Regions from separate parts of the Ornithinibacillus bavariensis genome, predicted to be linked through region 1. Evidence: riboswitches for the same ligand, from Rfam matches in the RefSeq annotation. Region 1 holds a riboswitch; the other holds the start of a gene.

Region 1 (4,220 bases):
ATAATATTGTGGATAATGCAGAAGGACTACAAGTAGTGGCTAATCAAACAGCAAATTTTGATCGAACAGAAGGTTTAACTGTAATGGAAAATATTATTCAAAGTACAAAAGATATTCATGCCGTATTTGCGCATAATGATGAAATGGCACTTGGAGCACTTGAGGCGTTAGAAGCAAAAGGATTACTTGAAAATGTAGTAGTTGTTGGTTTTGATGCAACGGACGACGCTGTAGCAGCAGTTGAAGAAGGAAGATTAGATGCAACAATTGCTCAACAACCAAAATTAATTGGAGAAAAAGGAATTGAAGCTGCAGGCAAAATCATTAATGGTGATACAGTAGAAGAGTTTATTCCTGTTGAGCTTGAATTAGTAACAAAATAACGATTGTTAAATACCAGGTCAATTTCTCTTGACCTGGTATTTTTATAATGAATCTAATGTCTATCCCCAAACTTCCTTGGCAATTTCAGCAATAAACTTTAATTTATTCCATTGCTGTTCCTCGGTTAATTTATTTCCATGATGTGTGGAAGAGAATCCACATTGCGGACTAAGTGATAATTGCTCTAGCGGAACATATTGGGCTGCTTCTAGGATGCGTTTTTTAATCGTCTCTTTATCCTCTAATTCTCCAAACTTTGAAGTAACAAGTCCTAATACTACTTGAGCACCGCCAGCTGGGATATGCTCTAATGGCTTAAAATCACCCGAGCGATGGTCATCATATTCTAAGAAAAATCCACTTACCCTTTCTTTAGCAAACAAAGTAGGGGCAATATGTGCATAGCTTCCTTCGAACGCCCACCTGGATTCATAATTTCCCCGACATAAATGGGTGGTCACGTAAAGATCGTCAGGCTTACCCTCTAATACGCCATTGACGACTCGGAGCGCTAAATCAATTAATTCTTCACGTGTGAGACCGGGCTCATAAGCTACTAAACTTTCAGCATTTAAGCCTGCAATATAAACATCATCTAACTGTAGGTAACGTACACCAATATCATAGAAAGCTTTTAGTGCATCACGATAAGCTAGGATAATGTCATTAGCATATTCTTCGACTGTAGGATAGATTGCTGTATTTCTTATTCCTCGGTGAAATAGTTGGTTCGGGCTAGGTATTGTTTGTTTTGCCACTGCTCGCCCTGCAACAATTTCATTAAAAACCTTGAAATCCTCTAAAAATGGGTGTTCATGGTTAAAGGATATTTTTCCAATATTACGGACATCGTAGGGTTCGGTTTCTATTCCTTGGAAGGGTATTCCGCGTTCAGGAACATACCCCTCCAGGCCATTTAAATTTTCAAGAAAATCAATATGCCACCAAGAACGGCGAAATTCACCATCTGTTACAAGCTCGAGTCCTACCTCGATTTGTTTTGCTACAATTCGTTTAAGCTCCTGAGTCTCTATTTCTCGCAGTTCATCTTTGGTAATAATCCCATTTTTAAACTCTTCTCTTGCCTTTAATAGATTTGCAGGACGGAGTAAACTACCAACATGATCAGCCCGAAATGGTACTTTAACTAATCTATCACTCATTCTTTTTCCTTCTCTCTATATGTTATGGTAATAAAGCAAATGATCGTACAGGAAATCCTGATGCTTCTTTAGCCTTTGGTACAATATTAAAAATAACTGCACCTTTTGCAGGTAATTTGTCCAAGTTAGTTAGTAGCTCCACTTGATATGTATCCTGTTCTAGAACATAATACTCTCCTAAAAGTGCACCATTCTTTCTGTAATCTATTGCAGAGTCAGTATCAAATGTTTCATGTCCAACAGCTTTAATATTCCTTTCCTCGAATAGAAACTTTAGTGCATCTAGTCCCCATCCTGGTGCATGAGCAACACCACTTTCGTCTTTGTTATTGAACAAATCATGGTTTGGCCACCGCTTGCTCCAGTCGGTTCTTAAGGCAACAAAGCTACCTGCTTCAATTTGCCCGTATGTTGATTCGAATTCAAGAACATCAGCTACGGAAAGTGTGTAATCATTATCCATAGAAGCTTCTTTTGACCTATCAATGACAACGAGTGGTAAAACAAGCTCCTTCAATTCCAGGTCTTCAAGATAGCGTTTATTTCGGACAAAATGTATAGGTGCATCTAGATGTGTACCATATTGACCTGGAAACGTAAATTGTTGGGCAAAGAATCCTTCATCATGTGTGAATAAAGTTTTAAACTCTGCTGATTCAAAAGCTGAGAAGTGTGGGGATTCAGGACCAAACGTATGAGTCAAATCTACCCATTCTTTTTCTTTCAGTACTTCAATTACTTTTAATAATTCATTTGTAGCTTGAAAGCTCATCTTAACCACCTCATCCTATATTTTTTAAAACAAAAAACCTCTTCTTAAAAATAAGAAGAGGTGAATAAACTTCATGAATCTATCTCTTCTTATCTTCAAGCGTTACACTTCTGGAATTGGCACAGTACTCGTATGAGTCCGCTGCCGAGGCTTCAAAGGGCCAGTCCCTCCACCTCTCTGGATAAGAAATATTTCGATATAAAATTGTTAAAATCAATTTACACATGTTTTATTATATTGTCAATACCCTATAGTTCGCAAATTATAAAAATGTTGATGAATCAGAATCAATATACTGTTATGATGGATGTAGAAAATTTTTACATAAGGTTGGTGAAACAATGACACAACTGAGCCCAGAGGAGAAAAGGGAGATTGTACGTGAAGAATTAAATAAACTAGTAAAAGCTAGATATTTATCATTAAATATTGCTGCAAAGGTAGTTAATTCACATACAAAATATTATAGTAATCTGCCAAAAGGAAATCAGATTGAACAGGACACGAAAATACCAAAGCAGGAAGCACCTAAGCCACAGATGAATAGTATTAGGCAGACCAAGGAAGCACCTAAGCCACAGATGAATAGTATTACGCAGACTAAGGAAGAACTTCAGAAAGAAGTAAAACAAACTGTTCCTTCTCAACCAGTAATAAAGTCTAAAAAAGAATTAACTGCGAAACAGGTTAGAGAGCGTAACATTACATGGGGGCTAAATCTTGGTGTAATTTTACTACTATTAGGCGGATTGGTATTAGCAACTAGTACTTGGGAAATGCTAGGGAATTGGACAAAGACAGGGTTAATTGCAGCAGTATCTGTTTTATTTTACACCTTAGCATGGTTAACGAGTAGGGTATTGCATATTAAAAAAACAGGCTTTGCTTTTATCGTATTAGGTAGTTTGTTTTTACCAATAATCGTAGTTTCGGCAGGTTACTTCGAGCTATTTGGTAGCTATTTGTCTTTTTCTGGAGAGGGTAAATACCTATTCGGAGCGATCGGAACATTAGTGATCTTACCGATTTATGCTTTCTTGGCAATAAAACTAGCATCTCGATTGTTCGTTTGGTTTTCCTATGTCACACTGAGCGTATTAGTAGGACTAGTAATTGCTGCTCTACATTTACCAATTGATGGTTTTTATTTCAGTATTATGCTGTACAATGCACTACTAATTCTTGGTTATCGTACATTTAAGAATCATCATAAACTAACATTATTTTTAAAGGAGTTTATCCCTTTTATTCAAGCAAATCTTATCCTTTCTACTTTGCTGATGTTAGTATTCTATGATTCTGAAGTCATGTATAGTTTTAATTTGCTATTAACAGCCGTAATTTATTTTGCAATGATTTTTGTTAGTAATCATAGATCCTACCATTTCGTTTTTACTGCAATGCTAATTTATGGAGCATATCAGCTTGTAGAAAACTCTATCCTTGAAGGGGTAGGGGAGATTGCATATGCATTACTTGGAGTAATCTTTTTAGCACTACCGAAGCTTATCAAGGATTCTGGATCTTTGCATAAGATATTTCGTATAACAAGTGCTGTCGTATCAGCAATGGCATTTTTGTATATTAGTTTGGAAGGAATTTTACTAAGGGCTGGAGTAGGTTCCATCATATTAATGATAGCCTATATTATTATCGCTCTTAATTTTACTTATCTTGCGTCAACCGTTAAGAATAAGCTGTTTACGTATTTAAGTCCGATTTTTCTAGTAAGTGCCATATACGAATTAGCGTTATTAGGAAAGCTTTGGTTTAATTATGATTCTATTACATTTCCATTCTATCTATTTGTATTTCTTTTCTATCTGGTAGGTGGGTGTTTTGTTAATATAGCACTATGGAAGCCTATAAAAGAAAGTTCTCGTGACATTAGCGGACTGATG
Region 2 (4,220 bases), on a different contig from region 1:
ATGATTGCCCGTTAATGCGTGGCAGACTAGAATGACGGGTGCATCGGCTGGACCTACCCATTCATATGCTAAGACTGCCTGTGTTAGGGTTTCCCCAGATTCTAATTGGATTGGACCAATAGCTACAGTTCCTGTAGTAGTTTGGTAGTTTGTTTGCTTAGACATCGACTTACCCACTCCTCAAGAAGGGTTAACTCATTTGTATTTGTTGTTTCTCTATCCCGCGAATTTTTAGTAGCTCTTCCAATAAAGAACGATTTGTTATCACCTTTATGCCTATGGCCTCCAAGTGATGAAGAATGGTGTCGTTCGCATTTGATTTTTCAACCCATAGTATTTTTACTTGTTTATTAACAAGTTCTTCAATTGCAGAAGGGGGAAGGTTGTCATCATTCACAATTACGGCATCTACACAAGCAGCGTCACTGAGGTTTTGGACATCAAAGCCATATAGCTTCAGTTTTTCTATATTGGTACTAACCACTTGTGATATTGAATATTCCGGAAAAGCAATTACCTTTTTATGAATGCCGTCAGTTCTATCAAATGGTGAGTGGAGAAGCCAATGAATAATCGGATCTTCGTCCGTATTTGTATTCTCTTCTTGATTCGTTGCTATTGCAATCGCTTGGTTTAAATCCTGGATAATATCTTCAATAGCTTCAATTCCGACAGATAGGCGAATTAATTCCGCACTGACGCCACTCTTCTTCAAATCCTCTCTACTTAATTGCTGATGTGTTGTGGATGCAGGATGAATAATTAGTGATTTAGCATCACCGACATTTGCAACATGGGACCAAAGCCTTATCGAATCAATCAGTTTACGTCCAGCTTCTCTGCCGCCTGCAATACCAAAGGTAATCATCGAACCAAAGCCACCTCGTAAATATTTTTTTGCGAGCTCATGGGATGAATGGCTTGGTAAGCCAGGATAGTTTACCCATTCGACCTGGGGATGACTTTCTAAATATGCGGCAACCTGCTCAGCATTTATACAATGGCGTTCCATTCGTAAATGTAATGTTTCCAATCCCTGTAGTAATAAAAAAGCATTTTGTGGACTTAAACAGGCACCGATATCACGGAGAAGCTGTACTCTTAATTTGGTTGCATATGCAAGGGGGCCAAGGTCTGCATAGCGAATACCATGATAGCTTTCGTCTGGCTGTGTGAATTCTGTAAAACGCGTATTATTCCAGTCAAATCTCCCTCCGTCTACAACAACTCCACCAATTGAAGTACCATGACCGCCAATCCATTTTGTCGCAGAATGCACAACGATATCTGCACCCCATGTTAAGGGCTTAGAAAGTATCGGTGTACCAAAGGTATTATCGATGATGAGTGGAATATGATGCTGATGGCAAATACTCGCAGCTCTTTCTATATCAAATACATTCAAGCTTGGGTTGGTAATTATTTCAGCAAAAACAGCCTTGGTTTTATCTGTAATTTCTTTACTGATTTCCTCAGGATTTGTTCCATCAACAAACTTTACTGTGATGCCATACTTTGGTAACGTCTTAGCAAATAGATTGTATGTACCGCCGTATAAATTACTATCAGCGATAATTTCATCACCTGCACCAGCTAGATTCAGTACAGCTAATGTAATTGCTGCCATCCCAGAGGACGTTGCTACTGCCTGTGTACCATCCTCAAGAATGGCTACTCGCTTTTCAAATGCATCAACTGTAGGGTTCATAATCCTTGTATAAATATTCCCAGGTTCTTTTAAGGCAAATAAATTTTGCGCATGCTCTGTGTCGCGGAAAACATATGAAGTAGTTTGATAGATTGGAAGTGCTCTTGAACCAGTTGCCAGATCAGGAATCTGGCCACCATGTAATAGAGTAGTTTCAGGTTGTTCAACATGAAAATTGGTCATTATTAAATTCCTCCTTATTTTTTGGTTGTCTGGAGGAAGAGAGAGGAAATAAAAAAGCCCTCTTCCTAAGAAGAGGGCGCATAAATTACAGTGCCGTTCCTCCTCTTATCTTCCAGATCTGTTTGACCTGTAGGATTTAGCACCTTTTAAGGAAAGTTGTCTTTCGCCTAAGGTTGCCGGGCTTCATAGGGCCTATTCCCTCCACCGCTCTTGATAAGAGATTAAAATGTATATTGAATAATATATTATAGACATTAAAATAATATGTCAATACTTATTTTATAATTATTTTTGTTGGTCCAAACTTTTCATTTTCTTTACAGGGAACCGATAAACGGAACCTAAATAGATGAGTAGGGCAAGCCATATAAATCCAAAGGAAATAAGGTGCTCTGTCTGGAACGTTTCATGATACACAAAAACGCCAATGATTAACATAATAGTTGGAGCAATATATTGCAAAAATCCCACCATAGCTAGTGGAATACGTTTAGCACCACTTGCAAACATTAGTAACGGTATTGCAGTTGCGATCCCTGCCCCCATTAGAAATAGGTTATCCTGTGTAGACCCGGCTGAAAAAGAGAATGCATTTTCCGGTAGTGTTAATAAATAGATGAGTGCAATAGGTGTCACAATCATCGTTTCAATGGTTAATCCGAACATGGCTGGAATGTCTACTACCTTTTTAAACAATCCATATAATGCAAAGGTTACCGCTAGAAAAATAGATACCCATGGGAAAACACCATAGCTGAAGGTGAGGTATAATACCCCTACTCCGGCTAATATCACGGATAGCGTTTGACTTCTTGTCAGTTTTTCCTTCAAAACTATAATAGCAAGTAGAATACTGACTAATGGGTTGATATAGTAGCCAAGGCTTGCCTGGATAACATGATCACTATTGACTGCCCAAATATAGGTAAGCCAGTTTAAACTAATAACGATTGACGCTAGTGTTATACTTATTAGCTTCTTTTTATCGTGAAGAATGGCCTTACACTCGTCAATAAACCCTGACCATTTCCTTGCAAAAAGCACAACTAAAACCATAAAAACAAAAGACCAAATAATACGATGAGCTAAAATTTCACCAGCTGAGATATGGTCAATTAGCTTCCAATAAATTGGTAGAAAGCCCCATAATATGTAAGCAAAAGTAGCATACAAAACACCAATCTTATCCGTATTCCGTTCCATTTCTAAAACCTTCTTTTTCTTAAATTTCTTATAAATAAACTCATTTTAAATTTAATTAATTGAAAAGGCAAAGAAAAGGCATTGCATAAGACAGACAGCTAGCCTGTTCGAAGCTGTTTCTAGGAATCATTGAAATGTCTAATGAAACAATAAAGAAAACGCTTTCATAAATTAGGATTATAGAATATGATATTACTAGATACAAAAAAGAGGAGGAGAAATTTATGGCAAGACATTATAAACATATGGAAACATCTGTTATTCATGAAGGCTACGATTCAAAGGACATGTTAGGAAGCCTATCAACACCATTGTTTCAAACCTCTACCTACACATTTGCAACAGCAGAACAAGGGGAAAGACGATTTGCTGGAGAAGAAGAAGGTTATATTTATTCACGTTTAGGAAATCCAACAGTAAAGGTATTAGAAGATAGAATTGCAGCACTAGAAAATGGCGAAAGAGGTCTAGCTTTTGGTTCTGGGATGGCGGCGGTATCTGCAGTTCTTATTGCGTTAACAAAAGCAAATGATCATATTCTTTGTTCATCGGGATTGTATGGCTGCACATTCGGATTGTTAACCATGATGAAAGAAAAATATAATATCTCGCATGATTTTTCCCAAATGGAGACAGAGGAAGATATCCGCTCCAAAATTAGGCCTGAAACAGCATGCATTTATGTAGAGACACCTATTAATCCAACGATGAAGCTAATCGATCTCGAGCTGGTGGTACGTGTTGCTAAGGAATACGGAATTCCTGTAGTTGTTGATAATACCTTCGCTTCTCCTTATCTACAAAATCCACTAGATTTAGGCTGTGATGTGGTGCTTCATAGTGCGACTAAATATATTGGTGGACATGGAGATGTGATTGCAGGACTTGTCGTAGGAAAAAAGGAATTTTTAGATGAGGTCGCCATGACGACTTTGAAGGATATCGGTGGAGTCATATCCCCATTTGATGCGTGGCTCTTATTACGTGGGCTAAAAACACTTCCTGTTAGGATGGATCGGCACAGTGATAATGCAGAAGAAATTTTTAAACGATTAAAAACACATCCTAATGTGACCGAGGTTTACTATCCGAATGATGAATCCCGATCAGATTATGCGATTATGAA

What was found. A riboswitch is a leader RNA that binds a small molecule or an ion and turns the genes downstream of it on or off. The one in region 1 is predicted to bind S-adenosylmethionine.
Region 2: another riboswitch for S-adenosylmethionine. It lies ahead of HNR27_RS00520 (O-acetylhomoserine aminocarboxypropyltransferase/cysteine synthase family protein); the one in region 1 lies ahead of HNR27_RS04980 (cyclase family protein).

The regions. Positions count from the first base shown of each region.
Region 1 is NZ_JBNPWZ010000002.1:221,621-225,840, forward strand. It holds gene rbsB (ribose ABC transporter substrate-binding protein RbsB) at 1-383, shown strand, start outside; gene HNR27_RS04975 (5-methyltetrahydropteroyltriglutamate--homocysteine S-methyltransferase) at 444-1,547, opposite strand; gene HNR27_RS04980 (cyclase family protein) at 1,570-2,319, opposite strand; SAM riboswitch class I at 2,406-2,507, opposite strand; gene HNR27_RS04985 (SCO7613 C-terminal domain-containing membrane protein) at 2,661-4,220, shown strand, end outside.
Region 2 is NZ_JBNPWZ010000001.1:111,984-116,203, forward strand. It holds gene metX (homoserine O-acetyltransferase MetX) at 1-165, opposite strand, end outside; gene HNR27_RS00520 (O-acetylhomoserine aminocarboxypropyltransferase/cysteine synthase family protein) at 191-1,891, opposite strand; SAM riboswitch class I at 1,994-2,111, opposite strand; gene rarD (EamA family transporter RarD) at 2,177-3,094, opposite strand; gene megL (methionine gamma-lyase) at 3,319-4,220, shown strand, end outside.